DNA from 3 places in the Arthrobacter sp. TMN-50 genome. Region 3 is predicted to be linked to each of the others. Evidence: predicted binding sites of a transcription regulator. Region 3 holds the regulator's gene; each other region holds the start of a gene.
The links. The regulator HrcA, encoded in region 3, represses chaperone genes, less so after heat shock. The targets are predictions, from matches to a motif close to TTNGCACTCGNNNNNNNCGAGTGCNAA.
Positions count from the first base shown of each region.

Region 1: a site for HrcA is predicted at 3,403-3,429, ahead of groES (co-chaperone GroES). Genes of this name have one in related genera too.
Region 2: a site for HrcA is predicted at 5,540-5,566, ahead of groL (chaperonin GroEL). Genes of this name have one in related genera too.

Region 1 covers NZ_JBTNDG010000001.1:370,469-377,921, forward strand. Annotated here, with positions in the region: gene guaB (IMP dehydrogenase) at 1-949, opposite strand, end outside; gene groL (chaperonin GroEL) at 1,229-2,836, opposite strand; gene groES (co-chaperone GroES) at 2,965-3,261, opposite strand; gene ACX80A_RS01765 (hypothetical protein) at 3,467-3,751, opposite strand; gene ACX80A_RS01770 (hypothetical protein) at 3,755-3,889, opposite strand; gene ACX80A_RS01775 (peptide chain release factor 3) at 4,038-5,696, shown strand; gene ACX80A_RS01780 (class I SAM-dependent methyltransferase) at 5,671-6,945, shown strand; gene ACX80A_RS01785 (hypothetical protein) at 7,165-7,440, shown strand.
Region 2 covers NZ_JBTNDG010000003.1:232,600-240,052, reverse strand. Annotated here, with positions in the region: gene ACX80A_RS07400 (aldo/keto reductase family protein) at 1-481, opposite strand, end outside; gene ACX80A_RS07395 (lipid II:glycine glycyltransferase FemX) at 602-1,675, shown strand; gene ACX80A_RS07390 (threonine/serine exporter family protein) at 1,724-3,478, shown strand; gene ACX80A_RS07385 (uracil-DNA glycosylase) at 3,479-4,243, opposite strand; gene ACX80A_RS07380 (DUF3263 domain-containing protein) at 4,386-4,673, shown strand; gene ACX80A_RS07375 (LytR C-terminal domain-containing protein) at 4,726-5,379, shown strand; gene groL (chaperonin GroEL) at 5,762-7,399, shown strand.
Region 3 covers NZ_JBTNDG010000015.1:15,683-23,135, forward strand. Annotated here, with positions in the region: gene lepA (translation elongation factor 4) at 1-215, shown strand, start outside; gene hemW (radical SAM family heme chaperone HemW) at 218-1,447, shown strand; gene ACX80A_RS13535 (DUF4870 domain-containing protein) at 1,465-1,896, opposite strand; gene ACX80A_RS13540 (DUF3097 family protein) at 1,983-2,849, opposite strand; gene hrcA (heat-inducible transcriptional repressor HrcA) at 3,000-4,013, shown strand; gene dnaJ (molecular chaperone DnaJ) at 4,119-5,246, shown strand; gene ACX80A_RS13555 (16S rRNA (uracil(1498)-N(3))-methyltransferase) at 5,249-6,001, shown strand; gene ACX80A_RS13560 (GerMN domain-containing protein) at 6,080-7,036, opposite strand; gene ACX80A_RS13565 (PhoH family protein) at 7,367-7,453, shown strand, end outside.

The DNA of each region.
Region 1 (7,453 bases), on a different contig from region 3:
AGCCTGGACCGACACCCACCTTGATGCCATCCGCGCCAGCATCGATTAGCGCCTGCGCGCCGTCCCGGGTGGCTGCCTGGCCACCGATGATGTCGACGTGGGCGAGGGACCGTTCGGCTTTGAGCCGGGCTACCATCTCAAGGACGCCGGTGCTGTGACCGTTGGCGGTGTCGACGAAGAGCGCGTCAACACCAGCGTCGACCAAAGCCATGGCGCGCTCCCAGCCGTCGCCGAAGAAACCGATCGCCGCGCCGACCCGGAGCCGGCCCTCATCGTCCTTGGTGGAGAGCGGGTACTGTTCGGCTTTTGTAAAGTCCTTAACCGTTATCAGTCCGCGGAGAACGCCGTCGGTGTCTACTAGCGGGAGTTTCTCGATCTTGTTTTTGGCCAGCAGACCGATCGCATCTTCCCCGCTGATCCCGACCTGCCCGGTCACGAGCGGCATGGGTGTCATGACGGCGCGGACCAGGCGGTGGGGCCATTCGTGTTCGGAGACGAACCGGGTGTCGCGGTTCGTGACGATCCCCAGCAGCCGGCCGTCGTCGTCGACCACCGGCAGACCGGAGACCCGGTAGTGTCCACACAGCTCGTCGAGTTCGGCCAGGGTGGCGTCGGGGCCAATGGTGACGGGGTGGGCAATCATGCCGGATTCGCTGCGCTTGACCCGGTCCACCTGCTCGGCCTGATCCTGGATGGAGAGGTTCCGGTGAATGACGCCGAGACCACCCTGACGGGCCATGGCAACGGCCATCCTCGCTTCGGTGACGGTGTCCATGGCCGAGGACAACAAAGGAGTCTTGACGGTGATGCGCTTGGAGACGCGCGAGCTGGTGTCGGCTTCCGACGGAATCACGTCGGTGAGGCCGGGCAGGAGCAGGACGTCGTCGTATGTCAGCCCAACGAATCCGAAGGGGTCGTGGGTTTCGTCACGCTGGGACGGGTGGCTCACTGCGTCGCCTCTTTCTCAGATGGTCTTTCGGTAGCAGCTGGCCGAGGGATGGTCGGACTGCCAGACTCTAATCCTAAAACGATTGCAGGGTGCACCCTATTCCGGGAGCGTGCAGTTGGACACAACTGTAGTCACGACGAAAATCCCGAGTAAAAGATGGTCCGCAAAAGCTCTCATTGGTTGTGGGGCCTCCGGGGCTCGCTGACCACTCATGACAGCACCCCCGGTCCACAGACCGGGGGTGCTGTCATGCCGAGCGGCACTAGTACCTCTGGAGGATTAGTGGCTGTGACCCTCGTCGTCGTCGGTCTCAGGCTTCTCGACCACGAGTGTTTCGGTGGTGAGAATCAGGGCCGCGATGGATGCCGCGTTCCGCAGCGCGGAGCGAGTGACCTTTACGGGGTCGATGATCCCGGCGTCAACCAGGTTCTCGTACTCGCCGGTGAGAGCGTTGAAGCCGTGTCCTGGCTCCAGCTCCTCCACCCGGTGCACCACAACGTAGCCTTCGTGTCCAGCATTTTCGGCGATCCAGCGCAGCGGCTGAGCCAGTGCACGGCGGACCAGGTTGATGGCAGTTGCGGCGTCGCCTTCAAGGGCGAGTACCGACGCATCGGTATCTAGTGCCTTCGAGGCGTGGATCAGCGCGGCGCCGCCGCCAGCGACGATGCCCTCGTCGAGTGCGGCACGTGTCGCTGACACGGCATCCTCGATGCGGTGCTTCTTTTCCTTGAGCTCAACCTCGGTGGCTGCGCCAACCTTGATGACTCCGATGCCTCCGGCCAGCTTGGCCAGGCGTTCCTGAAGCTTCTCACGGTCCCAATCGGAATCGGTGCGCTCAACTTCCGCACGGATCTGGGCGACGCGGTCTGCAACATCGGACTCGCTACCGATGCCGTCGACAATGGTGGTGGTGTCCTTGGTGACGGTGATCCGGCGTGCCGAACCCAGCACTTCGAGACCCACCTGGTCTAGCTTGAGGCCGAGGTCAGGCGAAACCACCTGAGCGCCGGTCAGCGTGGCGATGTCCTGGAGCATGGCCTTGCGGCGATCACCGAAGCCCGGCGCCTTGACCGCAACGACGTTCAGCGTGCCGCGGATCTTGTTCACCACGAGGGTGGACAGCGCTTCGCCGTCGATATCCTCAGCGATGATGAACAGCGGCTTGCCCGCCTGCAGCGCCTTCTCCAGCAGCGGGAGGAATTCCTGCAGCGAGGAAATCTTGCCGGAGTTGATCAGGATGAGTGCATCTTCGAGCACTGCTTCCTGACGCTCGGCGTCGGTGATGAAGTAGGGGCTGAGGAAGCCCTTGTCGAACTGCATGCCCTCGGTGAGGACCAGTTCGGTCTGCGTGCTTGAGGACTCTTCGATGGTGATGACGCCATCCTTGCCGACCTTCTCGAAGGCTTCAGCGATCAGCTCGCCGACCTCGGAGCTCTGAGCTGAGATGGAGGCGACGCTGGCGGTCTGCTGACCGACAACTTCGCGGGCGTTCTCGAGCAGGCGGGCGGCTACGGCCTCAATGGAGACCTCGATGCCGCGCTTGAGCTGCGAGGGGGCAGCGCCGGCCGCAACGTTGCGCAGGCCTTCGGCGACCAGTGCCTGTGCAAGCACTGTGGCGGTGGTGGTTCCGTCGCCAGCAATGTCGTTGGTCTTGGTGGCCACTTCCTTGGCGAACTGTGCGCCAAGGTTCTCGAACGGGTCGTCCAATTCGATCTCGCGGGCGATGGTCACGCCGTCGTTGGTGATCGTGGGGGCGCCCCACTTCTTGTCGAGCACGACGTTGCGGCCGCGGGGGCCGAGCGTCACCTTGACGGTGTCAGCTAGCTTGTTGACTCCCGCTTCCAGTGCGCGGCGTGCAGCGTCATCAAACTTCAACTGCTTTGCCATGATGTGTTTCCTCTTCCATTGTGCAAATTCTGCATGTGCAATACCTGGTACTGCTGGTGGTCTTGGTGCGTCTTCACGCACCGACGAGAGAACCCCGGCCTGTGTGGCCGGGGTTCTCTCGGGACGAACTACTTAACGACGATCGCCAGAACGTCGCGGGCCGAAAGTACAAGGTACTCCTGGCCTGCGTGCTTGACTTCGGTTCCGCCGTACTTGGAGTAGATGACAATGTCGCCTTCGGCTACATCGACAGGAACGCGGTTTCCGTTATCGTCAACGCGGCCTGGGCCTACTGCAACAACTTCGCCCTCCTGGGGCTTTTCCTTGGCAGTATCCGGGATAACCAGACCCGAAGCAGTGGTCTGCTCGGCTTCCAGTGGGCGGACAACAATACGATCCTCAAGAGGCTTAATAGAGACCGACACGCGGACCTCTCCTTCGCTTGGGTGACAAATGGAATTAAGGCCTTCGGCTGGCGCTGACCGTCGTCGCGGTGCCGGCTCACGCTTCCCTGAAGGAGTTAGCAACCTCATGGTGAGAGTGCCAAGTCTGACTTTATGCATTGGTTAGCACTCGGTCAAGGTGAGTGCCAGATTGCGCTCGCAGCGCAGCGTGCTTCTGCGGTGTTGCCTAGGGGTTCACGTCGCGGATGATCGCAGCCCGGCCCAGCCCTGCGGCCATCCCGACGACGACGGCGAGGATCGCAGACAGGGCAACGCCCGTCCCGGGAAGTATCAGGGCCGTCGTTGCAGCGGCCAGGCCCGCGAAGACCAGCGGCGCCGCAATAAAAGCCGCCACGAGGAGGCTGACCACCATGGTGAAACCCCAGATCGTCACAGCCCCTGAGTTCGGGCCGGTGATTTCGCTGACCGTACTGAAGATCAGGGTGGAGAGCCCCCAGGCACCGAAGGTCACCAGCTAGCCCCTCAGGAAGGCATGCGGGCCGAGGACCACCCGCGGGCCGGCGAGTCCCGGCTTCTCCCCGTATCGGCGCAGCAGGATGGCGTCGTTGTCGGGGCGCTCGTACCGGTGCTGGCCATCCCCACTGTCCATGGTTGAACATTAGTCCTTCCGTCCTGCCCATCGGGGAGGGTGTTTCGGTGGGCAGGCACGTTCATGCCCGCCGAAAGCCACCTCCCGGTGAGCAGCCGCGCTTCGACGCGGTTACATTCCGCCCCGTAGACTGGGGAGCTGGCCTTCAATGGCCCTCCCATCATCTTTCGAAAGCAGTTTCGTGACCCAGCAGGTACAGGCCTCAGCCCGGAGCCACAGCGGCATCGCCCAGGAGGCTTCCCGCCGTCGGACGTTCGCCGTCATTTCGCACCCCGACGCCGGCAAGTCGACGCTGACCGAAGCCCTCGCCCTGCACGCCAGGGTGATTGGCACGGCCGGTGCCACCAACGGCAAGGAAAACCGCAGGGAAACGGTCTCCGACTGGATGCAGATGGAGAAAGACCGCGGCATTTCCATCAGCTCCACGGCGCTGCAGTTCTCCTACCGCGACACTGTCATCAACCTGCTGGACACTCCTGGCCACTCGGACTTCTCCGAGGACACCTACCGCGTGCTCGCCGCCGTGGATTGCGCTGTCATGCTGATCGATGCTGCCAAGGGTCTCGAGACGCAGACCATGAAACTCTTCGAGGTTTGTCGGCAACGCAACATCCCGATCATCACCGTCATCAATAAGTGGGACCGGCCCGGCCTGGATACCCTCGCACTGATGGATGAGATCACCGAACGCACCGGGTTGATTCCCATGCCCCTGACCTGGGCGGTCGGTATTGCCGGGGACTTCCGCGGCGTCTGGGACCTGCAGCGTGATGAATTTGTCCGGTTCACCCGCAAGAATGCTGGCGCCTCCCTCGCCATCGAGGAGCACCTCACGTCCGCCGAGGCACTGGCCCAGGAGGGCGACGCCTGGACCGACGCGCTGGATGAAGCCTCACTGGTGATCGAATCGAACCAGCCGTTCGACAAGGAAAGTTTCCACGCCGGCACCGGCACCCCCGTCCTGTTTTCGTCGGCTGTCCTGAATTTTGGGGTCCAGCACATTCTTGACACCCTGGTCGATCTGGCACCCGCGGCCGGGCCGCGCAAGGACATCAACGGCGACGCCCGCCCGGTGGACGCACCATTCTCCGGCTTCGTCTTCAAGGTGCAGGCCGGCATGAACCGTGCCCACCGCGACCATGTGGCGTTCATCAGGGTGTGCTCGGGCGTCTTCGAGCGCGGCATGGTAGTCACCCACGCCAACTCGGGCAAGACCTTCGCCACCAAGTACGCCCAGCAGTTATTCGGCCGCGAACGGGAGGTAATCGACGAAGCCTGGCCTGGCGACGTTGTCGGGCTGGTCAACGCGTCGGCCCTGCGCATGGGTGACAGCCTCTATGTTGAGGAGCCGGTGGAGTATCCCCCGATCCCGCTCTTCAGCCCCGAGCATTTCCGGGTGGCCCGGTCCAAGGACCCCAGCCGGTTCAAGCAATTTCGGCGTGGGATCGAGCAGCTTGGCCATGAGGGCATCATCCAGGTGCTGCGCTCGGACCTCCGCGGCGATCAGGCCCCGGTGCTGGCGGCCGTGGGCCCCATGCAGTTCGAAGTGGTGGCGGACCGGATGGAGCACGACTTCAGCGCCCCCATGCGGATGGAGCCTCTGCAGTACTCGCTGGCACGCCTCACCACCCACGATGCGCTAGCAGCGCTAAGCGCGATCCGCGGCACCGAGGTGTTGATCCGGTCCGACGGCGAGTACCTCGCCCTGTTCAACGACATCTGGGCGCTCCGCCGGGTGGAGAAGAACTCACCGGAGATTACCCTGAGCACCATCGGCACTGATGCCGGGGATTCCCGGGGCTACTGAGATGGCCGACGGCGCCGCCTCCGCTGCCCCGGACTTGATCGCACCGCTGTTGACGCCTGCCGGTTGGGAGCTGCTCAATTCGCTTGAGCCCTACGACGAGGCCGACTCCCTCCGGCTGGGCACGGCTCTACGGCGGGCCGGTCATGATCCGTCGATCATCTCGGCCGCCCTCACCCAGTCCCGACTCCGGGCCAAGGCTGAAACGAAATTTGGGCCGTTCGCTGCCCGCATGCTGTTCACCACCGCTGGCCTGGAGCAGGCCACCCGCCTGGGGGTGGCAGCCCGTCACGCCGAGCGGTATGTCACTGCGGGCCTGACGCGGGTCGCCGATCTGGGCTGCGGGATCGGCGCCGACGCGATTGCTCTGGCGAGCCTGGACCGGGAGGTGACCGCTGTGGAGATTGACGAAACCACCGCGGCGGCCGCGACAATAAATCTTATGCCCTGGCCCAATGCAACGGTGGTGGGCGGCGATGCTGAGTCATTCGACCTCACCGACTACGACGGCGTGTGGCTGGACCCGGCCCGCCGGACCACCTCGACCTCGGGCACCACGAGACTCTTCGACCCCGAGGCATTCTCTCCTCCCCTGTCATTCGTCGAGAGGCTCGCCGACAGCGGCACCCCGGTCGGCGTGAAGCTAGGCCCGGGGATCCCGCACGGCGCCGTGCCGGCTGGCTGCGAGGCGCAGTGGGTTTCGGTGGACGGCGACGTCACCGAGGTGACCCTCTGGTTCAATTCCCTCAAACGGCCCGACGTGCGCCGTTCAGCGCTCGTCATCAGCTCACACGGGGCCGCCGAACTCACCAGTGCAGCAGATTTCGACGACGAAGCCCGCCCCCCGGTCGGTGCTCCGGAGGGGTACCTGTATGAACCGGACGGCGCGGTGATCCGCGCGGGTCTGGTGGCCGACGCCGCGCGCCAATTAGGCGGCCATCTACTGGACCCGCGGATTGCCTACATTTGCGCGCCGAACCTACAGGACACGCCGTTTGCCCGCGCTTACCAGGTGATCGATGTAATGCCGTTCAACGTAAAGGCCCTTAAAATCTGGGTGCGGGAGAACGGGATCGGCGTGCTCGACATCAAGAAGCGCGGGACCTCGGTCACGCCGGAGGAACTGCGCCGACAGCTGCTGGCGGGGTCGGGCAAGAACCGTAAGACCTCTGCAAAGAAGAAGGCCACCCTTGTCCTAACCCGGATCGGCGACGACCGGGTGGCGATCGTCGTCGAGCCGGTAACCGGCTAGTACCTCCCTCTCGCCGTATGGTGGGCATCCGCTGCGCTGGAGCCGCGCGACGTCGTCGCCCGTTTTGATGAGCAACCTCGACATTCGAGGCCACAATTTCCTGCCCCGCTGGCTCGTTTCACGCCCCCGGTCCAGATAGCTCACCACAACAGGCCGCCACGGGCGCCGGTGGGCACAGGTCCGCCGAAAAATGTCGGTGCCGGGTGGAACAGTCAAGCCATGGAAGCGAACACGCCCTGTATCGAGATCATTTTGCGAACGTTCCTTGCGGACGTCAGTATGGGCCGGAGCCACTATGTTGGCGCCCGGTACTGCCGGGTGCTGGAGCACCTGTGCCACTACCTGGAGACGGTCGACGCCAACGCGGTACTGGGCACCGAATCGGGGACCTTGCTTGCCGCGGAGCGTGAGTTCCACCCACGCGGTGCATTTCTCCGGCTGTTCACCGTCGACGATCTGGTCTTCTGCCTGCCGGGCTTCCTCGACAACAGGTGACTGATGGCGAATC
Region 2 (7,453 bases), on a different contig from region 3:
CCCGGATCTGCCGTGCATCCCATTCGCTGACACCGATGTACAGTGCCTTGCCCTGGCGGACGACGTCAGCGAAGGCCTGCATGGTCTCTTCGAGGGGTGTCTCGTGGTCGTAACGGTGCGCCTGATAAAGGTCGACATAGTCGGTCTGGAGGCGTTCCAGCGAGCCGTTGATCGACTCCATGATGTGCTTGCGGGAAAGCCCGACGTCGTTGGGGCCCTTGGGCCCGGTGGGCCCCCACACCTTGGTGAAAATCTCCAGGGACTGGCGCCGTTCACCCTTCAACGCTTCGCCGAGCACCGTCTCGGCGGCCGTGTTCGCGTACACATCGGCCGTGTCGAAACTGGTGATGCCCACATCCAGTGCCGCGCGCACGCACTGGGTGGCGACGTCGTTCTCCACCTGCGATCCGTGGGTCAGCCAGTTGCCGTAAGTGATCTCCGAGATCTTGAATCCGCTATTTCCGAGGTATCGATAGTCCATGCTTCTGATGCTATGGCACTTGCCGACGAATGGGGAGGCTCACCGAGGTAATGCTGACGATGGCAAACAGGGCCAGCCGTTAGACTGAGGTGTCTTTGCACCACCACTGATTGAGGGATTTTGGTTAAGTTCACCGCGCGTCTAGCCACGGCCGAGGAGCGGGATAATTGGGACGCGTTGGTGACGGCAAACCCCAACGGCGGAAACATTCTCCAGTCAGCATCCTTCGCCGAAGTGAAGTCGCACCACGGCTGGACCTCCCGGTTCCTGGTCTTCGAGTGCCCCGACTACACCACGTACAACCTGGTGATCGAGAAACGGCTGCGCCTTCTGGGCGCCCTGTGGTACCTCATCAAGGGTCCCGATGTGGCGGACCCGGCTCATGTCCCAGCCATCCTCGATGCCTGCCGCGATCTGGTCCGTGCCGGGCGGCACAACGTCTTCGCAATAAAAGTGGAACCGGACATCCCCGCCGACGACGACGTCGACCGGCTGTTCCTGAATGCGGGCCTGGTCAAGACCTTTGACCTCCAACCCAACGATCACACGGCAATCCTGGACACCACCCCCGAGTCGAACCAGTTGCTGCGCAACCTCCACTCGAGGGGCCGCAACGCTGTGCGTCGAGCCATCCGGGAGGGCGTCGAAGTGCGCAGGATGGATCCGACCGACGAAAACTTCAGCACCATGTACCGGCTAATGGCTCACATTGAGGACCGGTCGGCTGCGAAGCTGCGCTCCTATGAGTACTACAGCAGGTTCTGGAAGAACTTCGCCGAAGCTGGTCAGGGACGCCTGTACTTCGTCTACGAAGACGGTGAGCCGTCGGTAGGAGCATTCGTCATCAACTACGGGCTGAAGGGCACCTACAAGGATGGCGGGTCCAAACCCAAGCGGTCCCAGTATGGTGACTCCCATCTGGTGCAGTGGCAAGCCATCACCGACCTCAAGGAGGAGTTCGGGATTGTCGAGTACGACTTCTGCGGCACCCCGCCCAGCGACCGGCTCAAAGACCCGACTCATCAGCACCATGGTCTGGGACTTTTCAAGACCAGTTTCACCAAAACTGTGACGGACTTTGTCGGGTGTTATGACCTGCCGCTCAGTGCGTGGAAGTATCGGGTGTGGAACGCCATCGGCGAACGGGTCGCCCGACAAATCTACTGGCGCCGACACCACCAGCCGTTCTACTAAAAACCTGCTCCGCTCCGCGCGGGCACACCGGATGAAGGGGTGAATCCCATGGGTGAAAAGACCGAGGCCGACGACGGACGCAACCCCAACACCAACCCCGCCCCGGTAGCCGAACAGCTGCCCGTTGTCCCGACTGTCAGGCCCCCCGCCGGAGTGGCCCCACCGGCCAAACCACCGTCCACCCGGCCGGTTCATTCGCTGCCCGGAACTCCCGGCGGCCCGGTGACCGAAGAACGTGCGGTGCCGGGTGGACGCGCAAAGGCAGCCGGCAAACCAGGCAGAGCCCCTACGGCGAAACCCAAACCGCGGGCCCGCCAGGCAAACGCAAAGCCCGACCGCAGAACCTACTCGACGCCGACCGATGCGCTGCCCACTACGCCACGCTCGGTTCGTCCCGACCGCTCAAACGCCGCAGCGCGCAAGGTACTGCGACGCCTGGTCCAGGGGGAGGCGCCGCCCACCCAGGCGATGAGCATCGTGGAACGGTTGGCGGGCAGTCCCTACGCCAACCCCACGATCCAGGCCGTCGGCCCGGACATCAACGCGCGCAGAACCCTCGATTTCGCGCTCAGCCTGGCCGAGACAATGTTTCGTTATGGCGCCGGTGCCCTCGAAGTTGAGACCAGCATCATCGCCGTCACCGCGGCGTTCGGGTTGGACAACATTGAAGTGGACATCACCAACCAATCGGTCATCCTCAACTATTCGGCTAAGGACCAGACTCCGGTCACCGTGCTGCGGGTGGTCCGTTCGTGGACCAACAACTATGCCGGCCTGCTGAAAGTGCACCAACTCGTGACCGACATCGTCGACGGCGGGATCTCCCGTATCGACGCGGCAGCCCGTCTCGACGAGATTACCCACAAACCCAAGCCCTTCCCCCGCTGGATGGTGACCGCTGCGTTCGGCATTTTCGGTGCTGCCATCGTGAGCTTCATCGGCGGTGGACCGCTCGAGTCGTTCATCAGTTTTGCCAGCTGCATCGGCGTCGATCTCCTCTCCCGACAGTTGGGAAAGTGGCGGGTCCCGGAATTCTTCTCCGTCGCAACTTCAGCGGGGATGGTCACCATCGTCGCGATGTTCTTCTGGTGGCTCGACATTGGAGTGGCACCGTCGCTGGTGGTGGTGGGCGGTATTCTGCTGCTGCTGCCGACCGGGCGTCTCGTCTCGGCGACCCAGGATGCAATCAACGGATACCCGGTCACTGCAGCTGGGAGGTACCTGTCAGCATTTCTCGTGTTCGCAGCAATCATCTCTGGAATCGCGGTCGCACTGGTGGCGGGAGCATTGGTCGGTATCCCCGAACTGCAGGTGACGACGTCGGTCGGATCCCTCTACCCGGTGCCGGTGGTCGCAGTGCTGGTCTTCATCGCCGTTGCGATGATTTGCGTAGCAGAGCAGACCGACCTGAAACTGGTGCTCCCCACTTCCCTCATCGGCGTCACGGGGTTCTTGCTGTACTCGCTGGTGGTCACGCTGGGGGTTGGCTACCGGCTGGCCCCGGCGATCGCCGCTGTCCTGATCGGCATGCTGGCAAGAATGGTGGCGCTGAGGATGGGCGCACCGCAGCTGGTAGTGGCGGTCCCAGCGGTCATGTTCCTCTATCCGGGCCTCATGGTGTTCAGATCAATGTACGGACTGAGCATCGAGACCGAGCTGGCGGGCGCCGGCAGCAACAGCCTGTTCAACGCGCTGACCATCATCCTGGCCATCGCGGGCGGCGTAGTCCTTGGCGACAATCTGGCCCGGCCGCTCACCAAGGGCATCAGCAGCAACGAACGCCGCCGGAACCGTCGGCGTTAGCTAACGCAGCTGCCAGTCCACGGCTTCAGCGCCCAGTTCAGTAAGCAGCGCGTTGGTCCGGGAAAACGGTCGGCTGCCGAAGAACCCGCGTGATGCCGAGAGCGGACTCGGATGGACTGATTCGATGACCGGGGTATTGCCGAGCAGCGGTTTGATTTGCTGGGCATCCCGCCCCCAGAGGACCGCAACGAGGGGCAGCTTCCGCGCCACAAGCGCTTCGACAGCCGCGCTGGTGACCACGTCCCAGCCCAGACGACGGTGCGAGGCTGCGTCGCCGGCCCGCACCGTCAGCACCCGGTTCAGTAGCAGCACCCCCTGCTCAGCCCACCCCGTGAGATCCCCGTGGGCGGGAACCGAGTCACCGGTATCGGCCGCGAGCTCCCGGTAAATGTTGGCCAGGCTCCTCGGGAGGGGCCGAGTGGTTTCCCCTACGGAGAACGACAGCCCGACGGCGTGTCCCGGCGTCGGGTACGGGTCCTGGCCAAGGATCAGCACCTTGACCTGATCCAACGGGTAGGTGAATGCCCGAAGAATGTGTTGCGCGGCGGGAAGGACCTCGGCGCCGCCGTCGACCTCCGCGCGCAGGCGATCGGCGAGCAGGTGCAGTTGCGGCTCCACCGGTGCGAGGGCGGCAACCCAGGACGGGTGGACGACGTCGGCCACCGGGACGGGTGCTGCGAAAGGAAACGCCGGGCTGCCTGGACCGGCGGGCGGTTTGAGGGCGGGGATTGGCTCAGGGAAGAGGGCGCTTTGATATTCCGACACCGTCCCATCCTTGTGCCCCAGCGCACCAAATGACAACCGTGTCATTCCCAATTACCATGAAGGACAGACCAGGTGGCGTGCCAGCACGCTGCATCCAGCTAAGGGGCGATCGGTAGTGACTGAGGCAGCAAGCGCTGACAGCGTGGTGCATCCGGATTCCGACTGCCCCCGCCAAGCGGGAGTTCTGGGAGATCGGGAGCAACAGATGCTGACCCTGGAACGCCAGTGGTGGAAGTACTCGGGGGCCAAGGAACAGGCCATTCGCGAACTGTTTGATCTGTCGGCCACCCATTATTACCAGATTCTCAATGCCATGATCGACACAGAGGCAGCACTGGCTCACGACCCCATGCTGGTCAAACGACTGCGTAGACTACGTACATCCCGTCAGCGCGCGCGCTCGGCCCGCCGACTCGGCGCTGACATCTGAACGCCCCCGGCTTCCTGTTTCCAGCGCCAACATCCAAGGACAACGCATCACTATGAGCCAATACCCCCGGGACGAGTTCGACAAGATCCCCGAATCCGCATCGCGGCAGGGAGTTCACCGGGAAAGGCTGGTTCCCCCACGGTCCACCGGACTGGCACTGAAGATCGTCGTGGGAGTCCTGGCGCTCGCCGTCGGACTGGCCGCCTACTACATCCTCCCGCGACTGGGCATCGGCGAGGGGACAGACCCAGCGTCCAGCCAGACCACCGGCGCACCGGCCTCTGAGACGGCGACGTCGGAGTCGTCAGATTCACCGGCGACCGACGGCGAGACCGCCGAACCCTCACCGTCCGAGCCAGGAGCCTCCGAGGAGCCAACCGAGGCTGAGCCCACGGATGCCGAGCCATCACCCAGCGAGGATCCGACGGCGATCGATCGATCCCAGGCGGTGAATGTCTACAACTCAACCGGGGTCAGTGGGTTAGCCAACTCGGCTGCCAGCCGGGTCTCGGGCGGGGGTTGGACCCTAGGCCAGATCGCTGACTGGGGTGGGGTTCCACCACAGACCTCGGTGATTTTCTACAACGATGCCTCCCAATTGGCCGCAGCGCAGGAGTTGGCTGGCATGCTAAGTATCCCCACCCTGGTAGAAACCACCGAGGTATCTCCCAACATCACCGTTGTAGTAGGACCCGGGTTCCAGTAGGCGAGCGGGCCCGTGCCGGTGCCTCCGTCGGACGCCCCCCAGGTCCGGCTCCGGGGTTGGAAAGCCACGGGGCTTTCCGCTGACCGCGAATGGTTCTGTACCCATCAGGACTGGCATCGGTGGTGCACGGCGTAACGCGTGCCCAGTGGAAAGGCTGGTACTTGCACTCAGCCAGTCAGAGTGCTAATTATTGAGTTAGCACTCTAAGCCGCTGACTGCTAATTGTCGGTGGGGTTGGATGTGACACGCACACCACTGTGGTGAGGTTCTCGGCAGGACGTAAAGAGATCGTCCTCCTGCTAGCCGTCCGTCGCGGGCACCGCAGCCGGTGGGCACAAGTTTGCTGATGAGCAGTACTGTCCCCGAAAGGACCTAAGCCACTATGGCCAAGATCATTTCTTTTGATGAAGAGGCACGCCGCGGCCTTGAGCGTGGACTTAATATCCTCGCCGACGCCGTCAAGGTAACGCTGGGCCCACGTGGCCGCAACGTAGTCCTGGAAAAGAAGTGGGGCGCCCCCACGATCACCAACGATGGCGTATCCATCGCCAAGGAGATCGAACTGGACGACCCGTTCGAAAAGATCGGCGCAGAGCTGGTTAAGGAAGTCGCCAAGAAGACTGACGACGTCGCCGGCGACGGTACCACCACCGCCACCGTCCTCGCACAGGCCCTGGTCAAGGAAGGCCTGCGGAACGTTGCCGCTGGCGCCGACCCGCTGAGCCTGAAGCGCGGCATCGAGAAGGCTGTGGAAGCAGTCACTCGTGAGCTGCTTGCTTCTGCCAAGGAAATCGAAACCAAGGAAGAGATCGCTGCTACGGCATCCATCTCCGCCGGCGACAACGAAATTGGCGCCCTGATTGCCGAAGCACTCGACAAGGTTGGCAAAGAAGGCGTCATCACCGTCGAGGAATCCAACACCTTCGGCCTTGAGCTTGAGCTCACCGAGGGCATGCGGTTCGACAAGGGTTACATCTCCGGGTACTTCGTCACCGACGCTGAGCGTCAGGAGACCGTACTGGAAGACCCGTACATCCTGATCGTCAACTCCAAGATCTCCAACGTTAAGGACCTCGTTGCGGTTCTCGAAAAGATCATGCAGTCCGGCAAGCCACTGCTGATCATCGCCGAGGACATCGAGGGTGAAGCGTTGGCTACCCTGGTTGTCAACAAGATCCGGGGCACGTTCAAGTCGGTAGCTGTCAAGGCTCCAGGCTTCGGCGACCGCCGCAAGGCCCAGCTGGCCGACATCGCCATCCTCACCGGTGGCCAGGTTATCGCCGAGGAAGTGGGTCTCAAGCTTGAGAACGCCACGCTTGACCTCCTGGGCAGCGCACGCAAGGTTGTTGTTACCAAGGACGAGACCACCATCGTCGAAGGTGCGGGCAACGCGGAAGAGATCGCCGGACGCGTCAGCCAGATCCGCGCCGAGATCGAGAACTCGGACTCTGACTACGACCGCGAGAAGCTGCAGGAACGCCTGGCCAAGCTGGCCGGTGGCGTTGCGGTCATCAAGGCCGGAGCCGCAACCGAGGTTGAGCTCAAGGAGCGCAAGCACCGCATCGAAGATGCAGTCCGCAATGCCAAGGCAGCAGTCGAAGAGGGAATCGTCGCCGGTGGCGGCGTTGCCCTCATCCAGGCTGGCGCCAAGGCCTTCGCGTCACTGCAGCTCGAAGGCGACGAGGCAACCGGCGCAAACATTGTTCGCGTTGCCATCGACGCCCCGCTGAAGCAGATTGCCTTCAATGCCGGTCTCGAGCCAGGCGTGGTTGTCGACAAGGTCCGCGGCCTGCCTGCAGGTCACGGCCTGAACGCAGCCACCGGGGTCTACGAAGACCTGCTGGCTGCCGGAGTGAACGACCCCGTAAAGGTGACCCGCTCTGCACTGCAGAACGCGGCCTCCATTGCTGGTCTGTTCCTCACCACCGAAGCCGTAGTAGCTGACAAGCCTGAAAAGGCTGCAGCCGGCGGCGGCGGCGGAGACGACATGGGCGGCATGGGCGGCATGGGCGGCTTCTAGTCCCCACCCCCGAGGTCAAACACCTCACCCCACGCTGTACAGGAAGGACGGTAT
Region 3 (7,453 bases):
GCTCACGAATCATCGCCAGGGAAAGTATCAGAGCGATCCGTAAGGACGTGCTCGCCAAGTGCTACGGCGGCGATATCACCCGGAAGCGCAAACTGCTGGAGAAGCAGAAGGAAGGCAAGAAGCGGATGAAGATGGTGGGACGCGTCGAGGTTCCCCAGGAAGCCTTCATCGCCGCCTTGACCACCGACGAGTCCAAGGACAAGGTCAAGAAATAGCAATGCCGAGTACCCTGCCTCTCGGCCTGCCTGCGCCGGAGAACGGTCTGCTCCCGGAGCAGGCCGCCGCTGGCAGCGCCCACCGCAAACTGGGGCTCTACGTTCACATCCCCTTTTGCGCTGTACGCTGCGGCTACTGCGATTTCAACACCTACACGGCCACCGAGCTGGGCGGCGGAGCGTCCCAGGACCGGTACGCCGCAACCGTCAGTGCCGAACTGGACCTGGCTGCCGGCGTTCTCACCGCCACGGGGGCCTCCCCGCGACCGCTGTCCACGGTCTTCTTCGGGGGTGGTACTCCCACGCTCCTCCCAGCCGATGACCTCGCCGCTGTGCTGCGCACGGCAGTCGGGCATTGGGGTCTCGCTCATGGCGCGGAGGTTACCACCGAAGCCAACCCGGATTCGGTGACGCCCGAGTCCCTCGAAGTTCTGGCCAGGTCGGGATTCACCAGGGTGTCGTTCGGCATGCAGTCGGCGGTGCCCCACGTGCTGCAGGTTCTGGACCGCACCCATGCGCCTGAGCGGGTTCCGCTGGCAGTGCAGTGGGCCCGTGACGCTGGCCTGCGCGTCAGCCTCGACCTGATCTATGGCACTCCGGGGGAGTCCGCGGGCGATTGGCAGCACTCACTCGACGCGGCCCTGTCCTACCGGCCGGACCACGTATCCGCCTATGCGCTGATTATTGAGGATGGCACCAGGCTGGCCGCGCGGATCCGGCGCGGCGAGGTGCCCGACATCGACGACGACGATCACGCCGAGAAGTACGTGCTGGCGGAGCAGTCGATGGAATCCGCCGGGCTGGGCTGGTACGAGGTCAGCAACTGGGCTCGCACCCCCGATGACGCCTGCCAACATAACCTCGCCTATTGGCGCGGCGACGACTGGTGGGGTGCCGGCCCCGGCGCCCACTCCCACGTGGGCGGTGTGCGGTGGTGGAACGTGAAGCACCCAACGGCCTACGCGCAGCGCCTCGCCTCGGGCGTCTCGCCGGCCGCTGGCCGGGAAATTCTCGACGACGACACTCGCTATGTGGAGGATGTCATGCTCCGTGCCAGGCTTCGCGAAGGGCTGCCGACCAGTAGCCTGCGCCCCGCTGGGCGGCTCGCCGTCGCCGGCCTGATTGCTGATGAACTCATTGTTCCGGCTGACGCCTTTGCAGGAACCATCACTCTTACCGGCAGCGGCAGGTTGCTCGCCGATGCGGTAGTCCGCCGGTTGCTACCTGATTAAAGGAGCTGGGGGAGGGGCTACTTGAACAGACGCAGATTGAAGGCATACTGGTACGGGCGGCCGCGGTTGACCTGAATCCCGGCAATCACCGAGGACGCGGCAATAGCCACCCAGATCAGCGCATTGACGACGGCGAATAGCCCGCCGATAGTCGGCAGCAGCGACAGTAGCCACGCAGTAAACGCCAGCAACGTGGGTGGAAAGGTGAAGTTGAACGCTTCCCGTGATTCCTGGGCCGTAAAGGGGCCGCGGTCCTTGAAGATCAGCAGGATGATCAGGGAAGGGATGAACCCGAGGATTCCACCGAAGTGCGAAAGGGTTGCCCACTGCCTGTCCTCGGACGCCGTCAACGGCAGGGCATTCGCCGGGGCACCCTCAAAAGCGGATGGGGACTGGGCGTGGCCGTCCCTGGATCCGTGCTGTTTGTGCTGGTCAGCGGGGTTAGACACCTGAATATCCTCTATTGCATGGGGGCACCTGGGCAGGTGCCGTCCCCTCTAGAATACGTCTTTGACCGGGAAACGCGTATCGCGGATCAGTTGCCCTCGCCGGAATTCCCAGGATTGGTCAGGAAATCGATAACCTCCTCAACCTTGCCTAGAAGGGACGGTTCAAGGTCCGCGTAGCTGGTGACGCAACCCAACAGACGCTTCCAGCCGTGCGCAACAGCCGCCTTGTCCGCGTGTGGCCAGCCCATGCCTGCAAGGATGCCCGTCTTCCAGTCCTGCCCGCGGGGGACTACCGGCCACGCGGAGAGCCCCACGGCGGCCGGCTTGATTGCCTGCCACACGTCAACATAAGGATGCCCAACCACCAGGACGTTCGACGTCGCGCCCGGAACCCTCATCGCCTCCTGCGCAATGCGTTGTTCCTTCGACCCCGACACCAGGTGATCAACCAGAATACCGAGTCGCCGGTCCGGGCCCGGGCCGAAGGCACGGATCATTCCGGCGAGATCGTCGACGCCGTGGAGCGGTTCGACGACAATCCCTTCGAGCCGTAGGTCGTCGCCCCACACCTTCTCGACCAGCTCGGCGTCGTGCTGGCCCTCCACCCAGATCCTGCTGGCGCGGGCGGTCCTCGCCCGCGCGCCGTCTACCCTCACCGAACCTGACGCCGTCAGCCGCCTGGTCGGTGCTGCCGGCGGGCCGGTGGGAGCCACCACCTCGACAGGGCTCCCATCGATGTGGAAGCCAAACCCCAAAGGGAAGGTCTTGAGTCTTCCCCGTCGGTCCTCCAGCACCATCACCTGCATGCCCCCGGACTTTTCGACCCGAACCACAGCGCCCACGTAGCCGCTCTGCACGTCTTCCAGCACCAACCCGGTGCTGGCAGGAACCTTCGGGAGGGCAACCTGCCTGGGGGCGGAGATGTCCTGGGCGCCCCATTCGTATGTTGACAAAATTGTTGCTCGCTTCCAGCTCGCCGCTGGACGGTCCGGCCAGGGGTTTTCAATGCTAACAATCCGTTGGAACGTACTAGACTTGGCACTTGGGCGTGTCGAGTGCCAAGTCTGCTGGAAGTGTCAGGGAACCGTGTGCGGAGGTGAAATGTGAGCGAACCACGCCGACTTGAGGTGTTGCGTGCCATCGTCGAGGACTATGTGCATTCCCGGGAGCCGGTGGGGTCGAAGGCCCTGGTGGAGCGCCACCAGTTGGGAGTCTCATCGGCCACCATCCGCAACGATATGGCGGTCCTTGAGGAAGAGGGCCTGATCACGGCCCCCCACACCAGTTCGGGCCGCATCCCGACCGATAAGGGCTACCGGCTATTCGTCGACCAGATTTCCGAGGTCAAGCCGCTGTCGGCGCCTGAGAAGCGAGCCATCCAGACCCTCTTGGAGGGCGCTGAGGACCTCGACGACGTCATGGACCGCACCGTCCGGCTCCTCTCGCACCTGACCAACCAGGTGGCGGTCGTGCAATACCCCCACCTCGGCAGCGCCGCGGTTCGTCACCTTGAGTTCGTGCTGTTGGCTCCAAACCAGGTGCTGGTGGTGCTGATCGCCACCAACGGAACGGTCCAACAGCGAGTGGTACCGCTCCCTGAAGCCGTGCCGGAGAGCAGCCTCGCCGAACTTCGGCAGCATTTCCTCGGCTCAGTGGCTGGCACCAAGCTCACGTTCCTCCCGCAGGAACTGGCGCTCGCCGTCGCTACCCTGCCGTTTCAGCAACGCAGGGCAGGGACTGTGCTCGCTCGAACACTTGAACAACTCGCTGGTATTAACCGCGATGACAGGATTGTGATGGCTGGCACAGCCAATCTGGCACGATCCACAGTAGACTTTCCGTTGAGTATCGGACCTGTGCTGGAAGCCCTGGAGGAGCAGGTGGTGATGCTACGCCTGCTCTCCGAAATGAAGCACGACGCCTTTGGCGTCTCGGTGCGGATTGGTCGGGAGAACCCGCATGGCGGACTTGCCGAAGCCTCGGTGGTTGCCACCGGGTACGGCCCCGATTCGTTGGCCAAGGTGGGAGTCCTAGGGCCGACCCGGATGGATTACCCCACCTCGATGGCGGCGGTACGCGCAGTAGCCCGCTACCTGTCGAGAATCCTGACGGACTAAGCCGCAGCAACGGCAGCAATGAACGTGTTCCAGTAGCAGTCGAACCATACCGGGTAGGACACGAACCCCCTACCCGGCCAGTGACATAGGAAGTGAAGTGCAGGAGTGAGTAATCACTATGAAGTCCTCGGTGTGAACCGCGATGCCAGCGGCGAGGAGATCAAGAAGGCGTACCGTAAGCTTGCGCGAAAGCTGCACCCGGACGTCAACTCGGGGCCGGATGCATCCGAAGGGTTCAAGCTGGTTACCCGAGCCTACGAGGTGCTCTCGGACCCTCAAAAACGCCGCGTGTATGACACGACCGGCAACGAGAACGGGACAGACAACGGTTTCGGCGGCGGACACGCTGGCCCCGGCTTTGCTTTTCAGGACATCTTCGAAACGTTCTTCGGCGGGGGCGGTCCAAGCGGCCCGCCGTCGCGAACGCGCCGCGGCCAGGACGCGCTCATCGCTGTCAGAATCGACCTGGTCGATGCCGTCTTCGGGATCAACAAGAAGATCGACGTCGACACGGCGGCCGTCTGCCCCACCTGCGACGGGTCCTGCTGCCAGGCGGGCACCTCACCCCGGACCTGCGACATCTGCGGTGGCTCGGGCCAGGTGCAGCGCGCCGTCCGGTCGATCCTCGGTCAGGTCATGACCAGTGCAGCCTGCGGCACCTGCCAGGGCTTCGGCACTGTCATCCCGAACCCCTGCAACGAATGTAACGGCGACGGCCGCGTGCGCAGCCGCCGCAGCCTCACCATCAAGGTGCCGGCCGGTGTTTCGACCGGCACCCGGATTCAGTTGGGCGGCCAGGGTGAGGCTGGCCTGGCTGGCGGACCTCAGGGTGACTTGTACGTGGAGATCCGGGTCAACCCGGACCCCTCCTTCCTGCGCGAAGGCGACGACCTCCACGTCACCCTCAGCGTGCCCATGACCGCCGCCGCGCTTGGAACCACCCTGAACCTCGCCTCGTTTGACGGCGACCAGGAACTCGGGATCAAAGCGGGCACCCAATCGGGTGAGATAGTCACTCTCCGGGGCCTGGGCGTTACCCACCTGCGCGGCTACGGCCGCGGCGACCTCAAAGTCCACCTCAATGTCGAAACACCACGGAACGTTGACCAGGCGCAGGAAGAACTGTTGCGCCGCCTCGCCGAGCTCCGCGGCGAAGAATTCGTTGAGGGCCAACTGGCCAGCAACGGTTCAGGCGTCTTCGCAAAACTGCGGGAACGGTTGGGTAACCTCTAGGCGTGAGCAACGCACTCTATTTCGGTGACCCTGCCGCCGTCGCCGCGGCGCGTCCCGGCGCGGACTTCATCCTCACCGGCCCCGAGGCGCGCCACGCCGCCACAGTCAAACGGGTAGCGGCCGGCGAGACCATTGACGTCGCCGACGGTCGTGGGCGCAGGATCGTTGGGACGGTGAAAAGCACCGGGCAGGACGTCACGCTCGACGTCATGTCGGTGACCGACGAACCGGTCTCCACCTGCCGATTGGTCCTCGTTCAGGCCCTGGCGAAAGGGGACCGCGATGAGCTGGCGGTGGAGGCGGCCACCGAGCTGGGCGTGGATGCGGTAATCCCGTGGCAGGCGGACCGCAGCATAGTGCGGTGGCGTGCTGAAAAGGCGATCAAGGGGCAGCGGAAGTGGGAAACCACTGTGTGGGGCGCTGCCAAGCAGTCCCGGCGCGCGTGGCTGCCCGACGTCCACCCGCTGCTCGATAGTGGATCCCTTGCCCGCTGGTTGGCTGGAGTGGATCTGGCCCTGATTCTCCACGAGGACGCAGCCGCGGGGATCGGGTCGCTCCTGCCAGCACTATCGGCGGGTCTGCCCAGCACTATTGCGGTGGTGGTGGGACCCGAGGGCGGTATCAGCGGGCAGGAGTTGGACCTCTTCACGGGCCAGGGGGCGCACCCGGTCAGACTGGGCAGCCACGTGCTCCGCTCGTCCACCGCTGGCCCTGCGGCCCTCGCCGTCCTGAGTCAACTGACTGGCCGCTGGTAGCGCACGAGCCACCGCCGGCGGGACAGCCGACGCTGGCCAAACAATCGGCTGATCAGGTAGCGCTACCAACAGCGGGCGCTACCTGACAGTGATGCGTTTGGTATCCGTGTTCAGTTCCTGCCCGGATGGGTCATCGGCAGGGCGGTCAAAGACACTGATCTCATACTCCCCGGGCAGCAGGGCGATGGTGAACTCGAAGAGGCCGGGAGAGCTGGGGCCATTGTCGAGGCCGACAGTGCCGGTGCGATAGGGTTCCAGCACTGCGCCGTTCACCTTGGATATCCGCCAGTGCAGCATGGCGTCTTCCGAAACCCCGCTGCCCGCCACGGTAATCGTCGGCTGGTCGCGCACCTCACCGTGCTGCGGCTCGATAATCCAGATCGGGGCCATCAGCGCCGCATCACGTTGCATCCGCCCGCCAAGTTCGAGCTGTCCGAACGCGTTGAATCCGGCCATTCCATCAACCAGAACGACGACGCTGCTCGGGTCGCTGCCCGACACCAGACCCGCGTTGGCGGCTGCTGCGGTTGCCGTGTACACGAGTTGCTGGACGGCCCGGACGGCGGAACCCTCATCGATCCCCGCGCCAAAGGCGTCCGACGATATGTCGACCGTAATGATGTTGTCGGGGGAGATTGAAGCACTCACTGTGCTGGCCGGCGACCATGCCCCGAAGTAGTCAGGATCCAGGGGGCTGCTGGCGGTCATCGCCTGGACCGCGGCTGCGATCGGGTCACCACCCTTCTCGCCCGCGATGAACTCCCGGTACAGCAGGATGCTGCCGTCGGTGTCGCCCATCCAGTAGACCGGGAGCAGATTGCCTGCCGTGGTCGTGCCGGGCGGGAGAGCCGAATTGGCCACTGACGAGGGTTCGGCCGGGGTGCTCGCCTGCTGAGGCAGGGAGGTGGTGGCGTCGTCCGTGCCAACCGAGGTGCACCCGACCACTCCAGTAGTGGCCAGCGAGATCAGCATTGCCGCCGCGAGGGCGCGAGTCCCGCGCCGCCGCAGAGCGCCGCCCTGAAAGGACGAGTCCATCAGCGTCCTGCCCTTTCGATCTTCAGCCTGGAGGTCATTGGTCGTCGCCGCGGTGGTGCACTCGAGCAACGTCTCCCAGCTTTACATACGGCGCGTGGGTTAAACGGGGGTTTAGCCAAGTCGTCGCCGGACTGAGACAGTATTGAAACCCTGCCGTTGCATGGAAGAGATCAACTGCTTCCTGGTGGCACCGAAGCGGTACCGATCCGGCGGCTCCGCCGAGGGTGGAAACGCCCGGGTGGGGGTGTGCATAACGTAAGATTGTCCACGGGGCGGTTTGCCGTCACTAACCGATTCAAGGAGAGATGGAAGGCCGCAAGGGCCGATTATATGACCGATTCTTCAGTTGGCACTAGCGCGGTTGGCATCAGCGCAGTGGGCATGGACACCAAAGTGGTCCACTTCGATTCGACCGAA